One region of the Cytobacillus sp. MT66 genome, then DNA from elsewhere that is predicted to be linked to it. Evidence: riboswitches for the same ligand, from Rfam matches in the RefSeq annotation. Region 1 holds a riboswitch; the other holds the start of a gene.
The links. Region 1 has a riboswitch for S-adenosylmethionine ahead of metK (methionine adenosyltransferase). Riboswitches for the same ligand answer to the same signal wherever they lie in the genome.

Region 1 (8,251 bases):
CATACAATTTCCTGAAGCTAAATCCATTGTTACATGGGGCGGGGTTACCGATATGTTTCTTACATATGTGGAACGAAAAGACTTAAGAAGAATGATGAAAAGGGTTATTGGAGGAACACCAACAAAGTATCCAGAACGCTATGAATTCAGAACTCCGCTGTATCAGTTGGAAAACCTGGAGGTTCCCGTCTTAATCATACATGGAAAGAAGGATCAAAACGTGTCTGTAGAGCATGCCTATCGGCTGGAAAAACGATTAAAGATGCTTGATAAGAAGGTAGAAGCTTGGTATTTCAAGGATTTCACCCATTACTTTCCGCCTGCAATTAACCGAAAGGTCGTCAAAGACTTATCGGCATGGATGAAAAGCCATATATAAAAAAAGGAATTGCCGCAGATCGGCAATTCCTTTTTTACAATGGGATTAAGCGGATGGTCCGCCTTTTTCAATAATCTCTTTAGAAACATTAGTAAACTTTTTGAAATTCTCGCGGAACTTCCCTGCTAATTCTTGTGCTTTTGATACATAAGCATCCTGGTCTGCCCAAGTTTTGTTTGGCTGAAGCACTTCATCAGGAACACCTGGAACATGCAATGGAATATCGAGGCCGAAAATTTCATCTTTTATTGTCTCAACATTGTTTAATTCGCCTTCTAATGCAGACTGAATCATTGCGCGAGTATATGGAAGCTTCATGCGGTTTCCAACACCGTATTCTCCTCCGGTCCATCCTGTATTAACAAGGAACACCTTCGCATTATGCTCATCAATTTTCTTGCCGAGCATTTCCGCATACTCTGTTGCAGGAAGCGGCAAGAATGGAGAACCAAAGCATGTAGAGAATGTTGCTTCAGGTGAAGTAATACCACGCTCTGTGCCTGCCAGCTTTGATGTATAGCCGCTTAAGAAATGATACATAGCCTGCTCTTTAGATAATTTTGCAATTGGAGGCAGTACGCCAAAAGCATCTGCAGTCAGGAATACAATAGTATTCGGCTGTCCGGCGACACTAGGATCTACGATATTATCAATAGCTTGAATCGGATATGCCGCACGCGTATTTTCTGTCAGTGTGCTGTCATCATAATCAGCCAGACGTGATTCAGTGTTTATTACTACATTTTCTAAAACAGCGCCAAAGCGGATAGCATCGAAAATTTGCGGCTCTTTTTCACGTGAAAGATTGATGCATTTTGCATAGCAGCCGCCTTCAATATTGAAAACACCGTTCGGAGACCAGCCGTGTTCGTCATCTCCGATTAAACGGCGGTTTGGATCTGCTGATAATGTTGTCTTACCTGTTCCGGATAGACCGAAGAATAAAGCTACATCCCCTTCAAGTCCTACGTTTGCTGAACAGTGCATTGGCAGAATGCCATTCTCAGGAAGAAGATAGTTCATGACAGAGAAAATAGATTTCTTAATTTCTCCGGCGTATTCAGTACCGCCAATAAGTACCGTACGGCGTTCAAAGGAAATGATGATAAATGTTTCAGAAGCAGTTCCATCCACTTTTGGATCTGCTTTAAAGTTAGGTGCTGAAATCACAGTGAATTCTGGTGTGTGCTCTAATAATTCTTCATCAGTTGGACGAATGAAAAGCTGATGGGAAAATAGATTATGCCATGCATACTCGTTAATAACCTGAATAGCGAGGCGATGTTTTTTGTCTGCGCCTGCAAATCCCTTGAAAACGAATACCTCTTCCTGTTCTTTTAAGTAGTCGACCACTTTATCATAAAGCTTGGAAAAGGTGTCTTCAGATATTGGCCGATTCACGCTTCCCCAATCAATTTTATCCTTAGAAGCTGCTTCTTCCACAATATATTTATCTTTAGGTGAACGTCCTGTATATTTACCGGTTGTTGCACAAACAGCGCCGGTTGAAGTCAATGATCCCTCTTTACGATTTAATACCTTTTCCACAAGCTGAGGAACAGATAGTTGAATTTGAATATTATTCCCTTTTAATAATTCAGTTAATTTATTTGGGATGCTAACAGAATTCATGGAATAAATACCTTCCTTTTTCCAAAATTATTTTTTGATACCGTTTTCGTATAAATAGTATAACACATTGGGATAATTAATCTATACTAATAATTGAATTTTTCTTGAAAAAATTTCATTAGCCTTATAAGGCTAATATAAGACATGAATCAGCTCAATTACGTTAATTAATGTACCATAATAATTAGCACGATACTAGGAAACAACTGGGAGTAACTTATTTATATAAAAGAAAAAACTAAAATTTCATAAAGATTTTATTGACATCTTTTTAGGCGATACGTTATGATTTTACCTTGAACGGATACTCTCTTATCCCGAGCTGGCGGAGGGACAGGCCCAATGAAGCCCAGCAACCTGCTTAGGTTTTTTTAAGCAAAGGTGCTAACCTGCTGCAAGGACAGGATTCCTTGAACGATAAGAGTGAAAGGCGCGAATCGTTTTGACTTCAACCTTTTCACAATGAAAAGGTTTTTTTGATGCAAAGAGGGGAATATTTTTTCTACTTTTAAAATTGTCCAGCTTCAGCGCCTAGCCCCTCGAGTCATAAGCCAAGCCGTCATGAAGGTTAAAGAGCAACCTTCCTGTCGTCTTGTCTTAGGGCCCGCAGGATGCGGGTCATGCAGGCGTTGCCACAGGACGTGGCGTTCATAGCCTGCGAACATTAATCGGGGCTGACCAAGGCGCTTCCGCTTTTCTAGTAATAAAAACCCTTCGTTAATTTCATACTAATTAGGGAATGAGTTCCGTATCAAATTGATATTTATATATATTAAGGAGGAAATCAGGTGTCAACAAAACGTCGTTTGTTTACTTCTGAATCAGTTACTGAAGGTCATCCCGATAAAATTTGTGACCAAATCTCTGATGCCATTTTAGATGCAATACTAGCTAAGGATGCAAATGCCCGTGTTGCTGCGGAAACTTCAGTCACTACGGGATTGGTGCTGGTTTCGGGCGAAATCACTACTTCTACATATGTAGATATTCCAAAAATTGTTCGTGAAACGGTAAAAGAAATCGGCTATACTCGTGCGAAATATGGATTTGATTCTGAAACATGTGCGGTATTAACTTCTATTGACGAACAGTCACCAGACATTGCTATGGGTGTTGATAAGGCTTTAGAAGCACGTGAAGGCCAAATGAGCGATGAAGAGATCGAAGCAATTGGGGCAGGAGACCAAGGATTAATGTTCGGTTATGCGTGCAACGAAACCAAGGAGCTTATGCCATTGCCTATTTCTTTGGCACATAAGCTGTCACGCCGTTTGACAGAGGTTCGCAAAGAGGATATTCTTCCATACCTTCGTCCAGATGGAAAGACACAGGTAACCGTAGAATATGATGAAAATAATCAGCCTGTCAGAATTGATACCATCGTTATTTCTACTCAGCATCATCCGGAAATTTCCCTGGAGCAAATTCAGAGAAATATTAAAGAGCACGTGATTAATCCTGTTGTTCCAAAAGAACTTATTGATGACAATACAAAGTATTTTATCAATCCTACAGGACGCTTTGTTATCGGAGGACCTCAAGGGGATGCCGGCTTAACAGGACGTAAAATCATTGTTGACACTTACGGCGGCTATGCTCGTCATGGCGGCGGCGCTTTCTCCGGAAAGGATCCAACAAAGGTTGACCGCTCAGCTGCCTATGCTGCACGCTATGTTGCAAAGAATATTGTTGCAGCCGGCTTAGCGGATCGTGTAGAAGTGCAGCTTGCCTATGCGATTGGTGTTGCCCAGCCTGTTTCCATTTCCATTGATACTTTTGGAACAGGAAACGTAGAAGAAGATGTACTTGTTGATCTTGTCCGCAAACATTTTGATCTTCGTCCAGCAGGAATTATTAATATGCTGAATCTTCGCCGCCCAATCTATAAGCAAACAGCTGCTTATGGACATTTCGGACGGACAGATATTGATCTTCCATGGGAGCGCACAGATAAAGCTGAACTTCTTAAGGGAGCATTATAATAGAAATATTAAAAGCGAGAGTACTTTATGTATCTCTCGCTTTTTTAGCATTTTATTTTTCTGTTTGTAAACTTTTATAATATTGGGCCTTCTCCGCATATTCCCGATTGACGCGCTCCATTTCTTTAATATCCTCAGGTGTAAGTTCGCGGATGACTTTGGCTGGTCTGCCGAAAGCAAGGGTGTTAGGCGGGATTTTTTTCCCCTGCGGGACTAAGCTTCCAGCACCAATGAATGCACCTTCCCCAATTTCTGCTCGGTCAAGGATGATTGATCCCATGCCGATAAGGGCTTTTTTTCGTACAATGCAGCTATGCAGGATAACCTGATGGCCAACAGAGACCTCGTCTTCTAGAATAAGAGGATTGTTAGGGCTTTGGTGGAGGACGGAATTATCCTGGATATTTACCTTCTTTCCAATAATAGTTGGGGCTACATCCCCTCTAATCACACTGTTGAACCAAACGCTGGATTCATCACCAATTTCAACATCTCCGGTGATGGTTGTGAAATCTGCAATAAAAGCAGATTTGGAAATTTTTGGATTTTCACCTTTATATGGATAAATCATCACATGCACTCCCATCTGTTTTATTTGATTTTAGCATAATGTCTTTTTAAATAGGAAAAATTGCTTTTTTTCAAGATTAAATTATGATGAAATAATCCTACTAAGATATACTTTATAATAAGGATTTGTTTCAACTTTAGGTTTTAGGAGGAAGATTATGTGGAAATGGGAAGCTGAAGGAGAAGCAAAAGCTGTCATTGTCATGGTCCACGGTGCGATGGAGCATCATCGCAGATATGGCTGGCTGATTGAAATGTGGCGTTTAGCAGGCTTTCATATCATTATGGGTGATCTTCCGGGTCAAGGGATGACAACAAGATCCAATAGAGGGCATATCGATTCTTTTGATGAATATATCCATGAGGTGAAGGACTGGATTCAAGCTGCCTATCAGTTTAATTTGCCTGTCTTTCTTTTAGGCCATAGCATGGGCGGTTTAATTTCTGTACGTCTGATGCAATTAGAAAGCCTGAATATATCCGGAGTCATTTTATCCTCCCCATGCCTAGGATTAATGAAAAAACCGTCCAAGCCAATGGATCTGATCTCACATGTATTAAATATCGTTGCTCCCGCCATAAGAGTGGATTCAGGACTGACTGTTGAGATGGCTACACGCAATGATGATGTGCGCGAAGCAGATTTAAATGATACGCTTTATGTGACTAAGGTTTCAGTCAGGTGGTACAGGGAACTAATAACAGCGATGAAACTGGCTTTTGAAGATCTTGATAAAACACAAAATATCCCGATGCTGGTCATGCAGGGCGGCGAGGATTTAATTGTTAATAAAAAAACCGTCAATGAATGGTTTAATCTTGTCCCTTTGTCCGAAAAAAGGTTTAAAGAATGGCCGAAATGCTATCATGAAATCTTCAATGAACCGGAAAGGGAAGACATTTTTGAGTATGCAAAGGATTTTGTCATCAGCCAATTAAAAACGATTGGGTATTATATTGAGTAATAAGCAAACCTAGCTTTATAGGATAGGGAGGTGCGGTAATATGGGTGTTCCTTCAATGCCTGTCAGTTTAATGTCTAGTGTTTATCGAAAAGTGCTGCCAGAGGTCCATAAGGAATTAAGTTACTGGAAAAAAAGAGCGGGAGAAATTCCAGATCCTGAATTGAGAAAACAAGCACTCGCCAGCATTAAACATAAAACCTTTCATTGTGAGGGCGGAGCAATTATGTCTTTAATGGCAAAAGAAAAATATGCTGCAGCTATTAAATTTATTGTGGCCTATCAGACAATCAGCGATTATTTGGATAATTTATGTGACCGGAGCACTTCACTTGACCCCGAAGATTTTACTGCCCTTCATGAGTCCATGTCAGATGCTTTATCAACAGACGCTATGCCGAAGAACTACTATCGGCTGCGGATGGAACAGGAGGACGGCGGCTATTTAAATGAATTATCCGCCGTCTGCCGGGAGGTCTTAACGGAAATTAAGGTCTATTCAGGCATTAAGGAATACTTGCTTGAGTTATGCAGGTATTATTGTGATTTGCAGGTACATAAGCATGTCAGAGTGGAAGAGAGGGTTCCAAGGCTTCAAGAATGGTACTCGAAATATAAAGGAAAGATTCCAGAAATGGAATGGTATGAGTTTTCAGCCTGTTCTGGTTCAACATTGGGAATTTTTTGCCTGATCTCCTATGCGTTAAGAGATGACTTTCAGCTGGAATACGCAGAAAAAATTCGCAAAGGCTATTTTCCATACATACAGGGCCTGCATATTCTGCTTGATTATTTAATTGACCAAGAGGAAGACCGTGCTGGCGGGGATTTAAATTTCTGTTTTTATTATGAAAGCGAGGAGAAGCTTTTTCGCAGGTTAAAACATTTTGTCGAAGAAGCGGACAAGCATACCCAGGGGCTGCCTCATAAACGCTTTCATCAGCTAATCAATCGAGGGCTGCTCGGTCTTTATTTATCAGATGAAAAGGTCCGCAAGCAGAGAAATGTAAAAAGGCTGGCGAGGGACGTCATTAAAACAGGCGGGTTTATTAGCTTTTTCTTCTATTTAAATGGCAGGGCCTACCGCGGCTTGCAAAAATGGGTACCGCAAAGCCTTGTATCAGCTATAACAGCGTGGAATCGATAAAAAAGATGAGCAAGGCGGAAAACCTTGTTCATCTTTTTTCAATTGCAATAATAAATGGCGGGCTATTCTTTTGATTAATAAATTGATATTTAAGAACATGTACATCCTTCTGATCTAATTGGGCAACATAATTCAGAAGGTGATCTCGTTCAATCTTTCCTTCTTCATGTCCATGATAAATGACTAGTACAATAAGCCCGCCTTGTGCCATAATGGGCAGCAGCTGGCTGATTGCTTCGATGGTTGTATCAGGCTTTGTCACAACTGTTTTATCACTGCCAGGCAAATAGCCTAAATTAAATATAGCTGCTGATATTTTTCCATGATGACCTTTAGGAATACATGAATGAAGCTGCTCATGACCTTTATGAAAAAGAGCTGCTCTATCTAAAAGCGAATGTTCTTCGAGGCGTTTTTTCGTGTTTAAAACCGCATCCGGCTGGACATCGAAAGCGTACACCATACCAGTTGAGCCAACAAGATTAGCTAGAAATAAGGTATCATGTCCGTTTCCCATGGTAGCATCAACGGCAATATCCCCATTTGAGGCAGCTTTTCCAAGCAGGTTCCGGGCAAATGGGAGAATTCCATCAAGTGTCATATACTTACCTCTGCTGGAGACCTTTGGAAATACTTACCTTGCCAGCTGCCTCTTCGCTTTAATTCATCATCAATGGCGTTAAGAACCTCCCACTTATTTACACTCCACATTGGACCAACCATCAAATCAATGGGGCCGTCACCAGTAATTCGGTGAATGATCATTTCTGGAGGAAGAATTTCCAGCTGGTCGCAAACGAGTTTGACATACTCTTCAAAGGACAGAAATTGAAGCATTCCTTTTTCAAATTGCTTCACCATCGGTGTTCCTTTTAAGAGATGCAGAAGGTGGATTTTTATCCCTTGTACATCCAGCTTGGCCACTTCCTTGGCAGTCTCCATCATCATTTCAGGTGTTTCTAGCGGAAGGCCGTTAATTATATGGGAGCAAACACGGATTCCATGCTTTCTTAGCTTGTTTACACCTTCAACATAACTTGGATAATCATGGGCCCTGTTGATAATTCGCGCCGTTTTTTCATGTACCGTCTGCAAACCTAGCTCCACCCATAGGTAGGTCCGTTCATTAAGCTCTGCTAAATATTCAACAACATCATCTGGAAGACAGTCAGGTCTGGTCGCAATAGAAAGTGCAACAACACCTTCCTGTTTCAGGACAGTTTCATATTTTTCTCTAAGGACGTCTACGGGTGCATGTGTATTGGTGAACGCCTGGAAATAAGCCATATATTTGCCGTCTTTCCATTTATGATGCATTTTTTCTTTTATATCATTAAATTGTTTCACAAGGTCATCTGCCCGGTTCCCGGCGAAATCGCCTGATCCGGCAGCACTGCAAAAAGTACAGCCGCCAAAAGCAACAGTGCCGTCCCGGTTTGGGCAGTCAAAGCCTCCATCAATAGCGACCTTAAATACCTTGTGGCCAAATTGGTTTCTTAAATGGTAATTCCATGTGTGATACCGCTTATCATCGGACGCAAATGGAAAAGGGTTGTTCTGATGCAAATCAGATACCTCC
Region 2 (8,251 bases), on a different contig from region 1:
GATCTAATTCAAATACATCCCAGATCACCAGAACATAATTAAACACAAAATCTTCTTTTACACAAAAACATCGAGGTGAAACCCAATTGCTTGTGACTGTTAACAGGTACCTAGAACGGCTCATGCCGGTAATTACACCAACGAGTGTAGTTATTGGCGTTTTGCTTGCTGGTACAATGGATAATTATGCTTTTTTAATACCGTGGATTTTTGCATTTATGACTTTTTCAGGAAGCTTGAACTCCAATTTTTCTTCCTTAAAAAATACGCTGCAGCACCCATTTCCAATGTTCTTAATCTTTTTCGTCCTGCACATCCTTATGCCTCTTTGGGCATGGGGGATCGGCAACATGACTTTTAACGGGGACTCCCTTACTATAATTGGTATTATCCTAGCTATGTCAATTCCAACAGGGATCTCCAGCTTTATTTGGGTATCTATTTACCGGGGGAATATTCCATTAACCCTCTCCATAATACTGATAGATGCCTTTCTCGCACCATTTATTGTACCGTTAACGCTATCGATCTTAGTGGGTGCAAGTGTGGAAATGGACTCCCTTACTATTATGAAGGGGCTAATCGGCATGATTGTCGTCCCAACCCTCATTGGCATGATATTGAATCATACAACAAAGGGGAAGGTTGCTAAGGTATTAAGCCCAAAGCTTGCGCCCTTTACAAAGCTTGGTATGGCAACAATCGTAATGATCAACGGAGCAGTCGTTGCGCCTTATTTGAAAAATATTGATAAAAAATTAGTGATGATCACCATTATTGTTTTTTGCATTGCCTTCACAGGCTATTTATTTGCTTTTATCATCGGAAAAATGTGCCGTGTAGATAAGGAAACAGTCATTACTATTACTTTTACAGGCGGAATGAGAAATATCAGTACCGGTGCGGTTTTAGCCGTTTCGTATTTTCCGCCGCCAGTCGCAGTCCCAGTTGTTATTGGCATGCTCTTTCAGCAAGTGCTCGCTTCGCTGTACGGAGCGGTGCTAGACCGATATTATCATAGACAGGTATACAACAGCAGGGAACAGGCAATGTAATTAAGCAAGATTTTTGAAACATCTGTTGACAAAAGAGTTTTTTAGTTGTATTGTATATTTAATAATTTAATATTTAAAAATTTTTCTTATCCAGAGAGGTGGAGGGACTGGCCCTTTGAAGCCTCGGCAGCGGACTTAATTTAAGTACTGTGCCAATTCCAGTAGCTTTTAAGCTAAGAGATAAGAGGAGCCGGAAATCAATGATATGTTGTGTATCCAACCCCTCTTCTTATTTTTAGAAGAGGGGTTTTTGCTTTTTATTTATATAATGGGAGGAAATTAAGATGACAAAAACATTAGTTAAAGCACCATTTAGAGCAGATCATGTAGGAAGTTTATTGCGGCCTGAAAGAATACATAAGGCCAGAAAGGCTTTCCAGGAAGGCAGCTTAACAGCACAAGAACTGCATGATATTGAAACAGAAGAAATTAAAAAAGCCGTTGATAAGCAAATTGAAGTTGGATTGAAGGCAGTTACCGACGGAGAATTTCGCCGCCGATTTTGGCATACAGACTTCTTAGAGCATTTAAATGGAGTAGAGGGCTATGTTCCAGATCAAGGGTACGTATTTGTAGGAGAAGAAACAGAAAGATACAATATCCGTGTGACTGGAAAAGTCTCATTTAACCCAAATCATCCGCATGTAAAGGACTTTATCCTGTTCAAAGAGATTGTTGGGGATCGAGCAATTGCCAAACAAACCATCCCAAGTCCTAACCAGCTGTTTAATGCCGGAATTCGCAACCTTGAAATTTATCCAGATATTGAAGAATATGCAAATGATGTTATTCAGGCATATCGCGATGCCATCAAGGCGTTTTATGATGCAGGCTGCCGTTACTTGCAGCTCGATGATGTGTACATCGCCGGCCTTAATGCACCAGAAATTCCATTCAATGATAGCGGTTATTCACGAGAGGAATTAATTGATTTAGCTTTGCGTGTGGCAAATGGTGTATTAGAAGATAAACCAGAAGACCTGGTTGTCACCACACACCTCTGCCGTGGAAACTACCGCTCGAAATGGGCATTTGAAGGCAGCTATGCAAAAATCGCCCCAACATTATTTGCAAAAGAAAAAGTAAACGGATTTTTCCTGGAATATGATGATGACCGTTCTGGAGATTTCAAACCATTAGAATATATCCAAAATGGAGGACCTCAGGTAGTACTAGGTGTATTTACATCAAAACACGGGAAATTAGAAGATAAAGAAAATATAAAAGCCCGTGTAGAAGAGGCAACAAAATATGTACCATTAGAGCAATTATGCATCAGTCCGCAGTGCGGTTTTGCTTCTACACATCATGGAAATATTTTAACGGAAGAAGAACAATGGGCTAAGCTGAAATATATTGTTGATATTTCTAAAGAGATTTGGGGATAAGACGCAAAGCGAACAGTTATCTAAACTGTTCGCTTTTTATAATTTTATGAAAAGTCGGTCTTTTAATCTTTTTCCAATCGTAGTATGATATCCTTATTCTTTTAGTTGGGAGATGTTTACAGGTGTACTACGGATGGATCGTAGTTGGGCTGACATTTGTGGCTGTACTCATAGCTGCAGGGATACGCTCAATTACAGGCGTTTTAATGATTCCGCTTGAACAAGAGTTTGAATGGAGCAGATCGGCTATTTCATTGGCATTTGCTATAAATCTCACGCTCTATGGAATTTCCGGGCCTTTTATTGCTGCGGGATTCCAGCGCATCGGTATTCGGAAAATGATGTCCTTTGCCATGTTAATCTTGGTTGCGGGAATGGGAGCCAGCTTGTTTATGACAAAAGTCTGGCATCTTCAGTTCATTTGGGGAATTATCATTGGAACTGGATGCGGGGTCTTTTTAACCGTACTTTCAGCAACCGTGGCTAATAACTGGTTTGAAAAGAGAAAAGGTATCGTCCTGGGATTTCTCATGGCTGCAACAGCTGCGGGGCAAATGATTTTCCTGCCGCTGCTTTCAAATGTAACCGAGCAATATTCATGGCGCGCAGGTATTTACATCTTTATGGTTCTAGGCCTACTAATGGTTCCAGCTATTATTATTTGGATGAGGAATAAGCCTGCTGATAAGGGACTTCTTCCATATGGGGTTACAGAAATTGTTCCAGAGGAAAATAAGGGATCTAAGAAAAACCCGATTGCAGATGCATTTAGCGTACTAGGCATTGCGGTTCGAAAGGGACCATTCTGGCTCTTATCTTTAAGCTTTTTTATTTGCGGACTATCGACTGCGGGATTAATGGCTACCCATTTCATCCCAGCCTGCGGGGCTTATGGCATACCTGAAGTAACAGCCGCCAGCTTGTTTGCTTTTATGGGCATTTTTAATATCGTTGGCACAATGGCGTCCGGCTGGCTTTCCGACCGTTTTGATAATCGGTGGCTATTATTCTGGTATTATGGCCTTCGCGGGTTGTCTTTGATGTTCCTTCCTTATGCGCTGAGCACAGTGTCATATCCAATGCTGATTGCTTTTGCCGTCTTCTATGGACTAGATTGGATCGCCACTGTACCGCCAACGGTGAAGCTTACAACTGAGTATTTTGGTAGAGATAAAGGGCCGATTGTCTACGGCTGGGTGTTCGCGTTCCATCAATTAGGTTCAGGTGCCGCTGCTTTTATGGGCGGATATCTGTACGAAATCCTTAATGGCTATACCATCACTTTTATGTCTGCAGGTATTCTTTGCATTGTTGCTACCATTTTTGTCCTAAGTGTAAAAAAACAGCAGCAGCCAGTGCAGCCAGCTGTCAGCGCATAACTTTTCAACCTCCGTTTTTTAACGGGGGTTTTTTAGATTAAATTTGGCCGTTGATTTCCTCTCCAGGCGCTTCGCTTTCCGGGGGGCGTTTTGCGATCCTCCTCACAGCTTGCGCTCCTGCGGGTCTCGCTTCAACGCTGATCCCCCAGGAGTCTACGCGCCTGCAGCGAAGATCAACTAAGCCGCTAAAATCAATATTAAGCTTTAACACAGCCTAGATTAAAGAAAAATCCTTGCTGTAAAAATACCCGAAACGATTTTTCCCAAAATCTACACGATAAGTGTAAATCCCCGCCAGACTTGCTCTTTTTTCACAAATGATTCCTGTCTTATTCTCAAATTCTCTTAAATAATAAAAGTCCTCAGGATTTGTATTTTTAATAGATTCATTATTCATTTTCTTTATTATGACCGATTGCCCGATAGTTATATTTTCGAGAGAGGTACCCTGATTCGTATCTAATAAATTGTCCATTCCATTCATCTCTTTTCCTCTTAACCATACAAAAGGGGGGGTGATTTGTCAACAAAGTTGACGATTGTTTGATAGTATCATATAATTATTGTAAACAAGGTTAACAATTTAAAGATTGGGGATATGGAAATGGAAATGTTTCATATCGGAGATATCATTGTATATTCTGTACATGGCTTAAGTCGAATTGATGATATTTGTGAAAAGACATATTTTGACGAAACGAAATTGTACTATGTGCTGCATCCGCTTGATAACACGACACTAACAATCAGCACCCCGGTAGACAACGAAAAGGTTTTAATGCTAAAGATGATGAATCGTGAACAGTCAAAGGAAATTTTACAATCATTTAAACAGCCTGGCACAGACTGGATTGAAGAACCTCGGCAAAGAGTTCGCAAATACAAGGAAACCGTACATACTGGTGATCGGAAAGAGATTGCCAAAATTGTAAATACGATGCTGAGGAAAAGTGTGGAGCTGAAGCAGAAAGAAAAGAAGCTGTATGACCAGGATCAGAAAATCTTGGACTCTATTAAAAAAATATTGTTTAAAGAACTGGCTATGTCGTTGGATACTGACGCTCAGGAGATTGCCGAGCAAGTTAATCGAATGATTGTAAGGTATCATTGAGGAGTTAATTAGACAACTAAGGAAAGTTTGAGGTTTTAAATGTCTGAAGTTCCGAAGTCTTCTGACAGAATTGCAAGATTTTGAGCAGGAACTGTGTGAAGTAAGGTGAGGTTCGGACAGGGTCAGTAGATTTTAAACCACAGATGTCTGAAGTAAGGCGAGGATTGGACAAAATTCATAGAATTCGAGCTAGAGCTGTCTAAAGTAGGCTAACCTTCGGACAGCTTTATTAGATTTGAAACTGAATCAGTCCAAACCAAGGTAATCTTCGGACAAGATTTCCAAATTTCGAGCCCCAGCTGTCTAAAGCAAGCTAACCTTCAGACAGCTTTATTAGAATTGAAACTGAATCAGTCCAAAACAAGTCAATCCTCGGACAAGATCCACAGAATTCGTGCCAAAGCTGTCTGAAGTAGGCTAACCTTCGGACAGCTTTATTAAATTCGGTAACTGAGTGGTCTAAACAAATGACTATTTCACCGTTAAACCCCAATCAGATTTTAATATATCCTTAAGAAGCGCAATTTGTTCTTCACCAATTTTCTCTCCGATTTGCTTTTCGAGAGTGGCTTTCAGTGTCTCGTTTTTTTCATAACATTCTTCACCAAGAGAGGAAAGCCGAATGCACTTTTCTTTATTATTGTTCTCCACGTTCATCACTTCGACTAAGCCTTTGGTTTCAAGCTTTTTAATAAATTTATGTACAGCCTGCCGAGATATATCTACATTTTTTGAAACATAGGCAATCGTTGGCTGCTTTTTATATATTCTTGCCATGATAAACCATTCTGAATTCGAAATATAAATGTCACTGCTGTTATTCCATAACTTTTCTGTTATCCCGCGAAGCAAATGATGACGTTCACTTAATAAATCGATTAGATCTAAGTGCTCAAATTCAGGCTTCATTTCCTTCACTCCAATCAGTATGTCGGCACTACTATACAAAAATATTACTTATATGTCAACTAAGTTGACGGATTACAAGATATTAAAAAATAGTCAACTTAGTTGACATTTTTCGTTTCACCGAATAAAATGACTAAGTCAACCAAGTTGACAATACTGATAAATGAGAAAGGAGTATCTACGAAACATAAAGATAGTCAATTTAAATAGAGGGAGTTAATTATGGATACACAATTTAAAGTGAGAAATCCTAAATCAATGGCATTTATCTTAATGTTAGGTGCTTTCATAGGATTATTTGGTGAAACAGCATTGAACATGGCATTAACAAATGTAATGGATGAATTTTCAGTAAAACCGGCCCTTGCACAGTGGCTGACAACAGGATATTTATTAGTCTTGGCCATATTAGTGCCGATTTCGGCTCTTTTAATGAAATGGTTTACTACAAGACAGTTAGTTATTGGCGGACTCCTTGTTTCGATGATAGGAGCGATTTTAGCCGCTTTGTCTATTGACTTTACGATGTTACTAATTGGCCGTATCGTGCAAGCCATCGGAACGGGGATCCTCATACCGGTCATGACGAGTGTACTTTTAATTATTTTTCCTGTTCATAAACGTGGAGTTGTTATGGGAGTGATGGGGCTTGTTATTACATTAGGTCCGGCTTTAGGACCAACACTATCTGGGGTTATTATAAGTACGTTGGGCTGGCCTTATATCTTCTGGATCAGCGCTGTATTATATATGTTTTTAACAATTTTTGCTGCAGCTAAAATAATGAATGTTTCAGAAATTACTAAGCCTAGAATTGATATTTTGTCAGTTACTCTATCAACAATCGGTTTTGGCGGATTAATTTATGCTTTGGCAACGATGGCAGAAGCATCTGTTTCGTCTCCTAAAGTATGGGTCCCTTTATTTGCAGGGATTATCGCACTTGTGTTATTTGGTACTCGTCAAATGAGTATGGCACAGCCAATGGTTAATTTACGTGTTTTTAAGTATCCGATGTTCACATTAGGAACAGCCATGATGTTCCTTGGGATTTTAATCATTTTATCAACTGGAATTTTATTGCCGATGTATTTAAAGGGAGCTTTGTTACTTAGTGCAGCGGTGGCGGGTTTATTGCTGCTTCCGGGTAATGCTATCAATGTTATAATGTCACCAATTGTTGGGACTCTATTTGATAAGTTTGGACCGCGTATGTTCGTCATCATTGGTTCAGCCATTATCTTGATTGCGAATGTCATGTTTATGAACATAGTTTCGGCAGCTACACCTGCTTGGCAAATCATAGTGGCATTTATGATTCTATTTTTTGGTTTAACAATGGTCATGATGCCATCCCAAACTAATGCGCTTAATCAATTGCCGCGTGCCTTATATGCAGACGGATCAGCTGCGATGAATACATTGAATCAAGTGGCTGGTGCAGCAGGTACAGCCACTGCGATTACTTTATTTACAGCAGGTCAAAGCGGATATGCTGTTAATTTTCCTGATGCTTCCAAACAAGAAGTGTTAGCTGCTGGAATAAAATATACCTTCTATTTCCTTTCTGGAATTTCCGCAGTTACATTAATCTGTTCTTTATTCGTCAAAAAATCAAGTGCTGTAAAGAAAAAAACTAAAGCAATGTTGAAATCTGCTAAGTCTGTTAGCCGATAGCACAAAGTTTTAACTATGTATTTTCCAGAAAAAAACCTGTCTCCATAAAGAGACAGGTTAGCTTTTCTTTACTTTTTCCTTATTTAAAATAACAAGATACAAAATCATCGCAAAAAGAACTGAGACTCCGGCGACAATATAGATGAAGCTGTATCCAAATAAGAAAGCAATTTGCCCAAATGCCATTGCACCAATGCCAACGCCTAAGTCAAAGAACGAGAAGAATGTCGCATTGGCCATTCCCCGGCGATTTGGGGGAGATTCTTTAACAGACCATGCCTGCAGAGCCGGCTGAACAGTACCAAATCCTAAACCGTAAAAAACCGCTGCAATATAAAGGATGAGGCTATTTGGCAGCCAGGCAAGCAAGAACATGGTAATTAAAATTAACAAAGTTCCTGGCAGGAAGACCGCTTTATGTCCCTTTAAGTCGTACAGCTTGCCGGCAAAAGTTCGAGTTATCATTAATGCAATAGCATATAGGAGAAAATACCACTGTATGCCTTCGATGCCTTTTTCCAATGAATAAATCGGCAGGAACGCAGCGATGCCGCCAAAAGTAACTGTTATGAAAAACAAGAGCAGGGAAGGGGGCAATGCACTCTTTTCGTAAAAATCCCATTTTTTTAGCGGTACGGCTTGGGGCTGCACCTCTTTATAACGAATTCTCGAAGCCAATAATAAAGCCATAAGTCCTAAGATTGCACATATAGTAAATAATTGAGAAAAAGA

Region 2: linked by a shared signal. The riboswitch ahead of AC1Q59_RS00300 (5-methyltetrahydropteroyltriglutamate--homocysteine S-methyltransferase) and the one ahead of metK (methionine adenosyltransferase) in region 1 are both predicted to bind S-adenosylmethionine.

The regions. Positions count from the first base shown of each region.
Region 1 covers NZ_JBXAFB010000009.1:175,718-183,968, reverse strand. The annotation lists gene AC1Q59_RS17075 (alpha/beta hydrolase family protein) at 1-379, shown strand, start outside; gene pckA (phosphoenolpyruvate carboxykinase (ATP)) at 425-2,011, opposite strand; SAM riboswitch class I at 2,321-2,435, shown strand; gene metK (methionine adenosyltransferase) at 2,800-3,993, shown strand; gene AC1Q59_RS17060 (gamma carbonic anhydrase) at 4,046-4,564, opposite strand; gene AC1Q59_RS17055 (alpha/beta fold hydrolase) at 4,722-5,528, shown strand; gene AC1Q59_RS17050 (tetraprenyl-beta-curcumene synthase family protein) at 5,569-6,672, shown strand; gene mnmM (tRNA 5-(aminomethyl)-2-thiouridylate-methyltransferase MnmM) at 6,701-7,273, opposite strand; gene mnmL (tRNA modification radical SAM protein MnmL/YtqA) at 7,270-8,238, opposite strand.
Region 2 covers NZ_JBXAFB010000001.1:63,131-71,381, forward strand. The annotation lists gene AC1Q59_RS00295 (bile acid:sodium symporter family protein) at 87-1,055, shown strand; SAM riboswitch class I at 1,139-1,242, shown strand; gene AC1Q59_RS00300 (5-methyltetrahydropteroyltriglutamate--homocysteine S-methyltransferase) at 1,340-2,443, shown strand; gene AC1Q59_RS00305 (MFS transporter) at 2,566-3,822, shown strand; gene AC1Q59_RS00310 (hypothetical protein) at 4,037-4,306, opposite strand; gene AC1Q59_RS00315 (CarD family transcriptional regulator) at 4,427-4,933, shown strand; gene AC1Q59_RS00320 (MarR family winged helix-turn-helix transcriptional regulator) at 5,405-5,842, opposite strand; gene AC1Q59_RS00325 (DHA2 family efflux MFS transporter permease subunit) at 6,065-7,519, shown strand; gene AC1Q59_RS00330 (MFS transporter) at 7,577-8,251, opposite strand, start outside.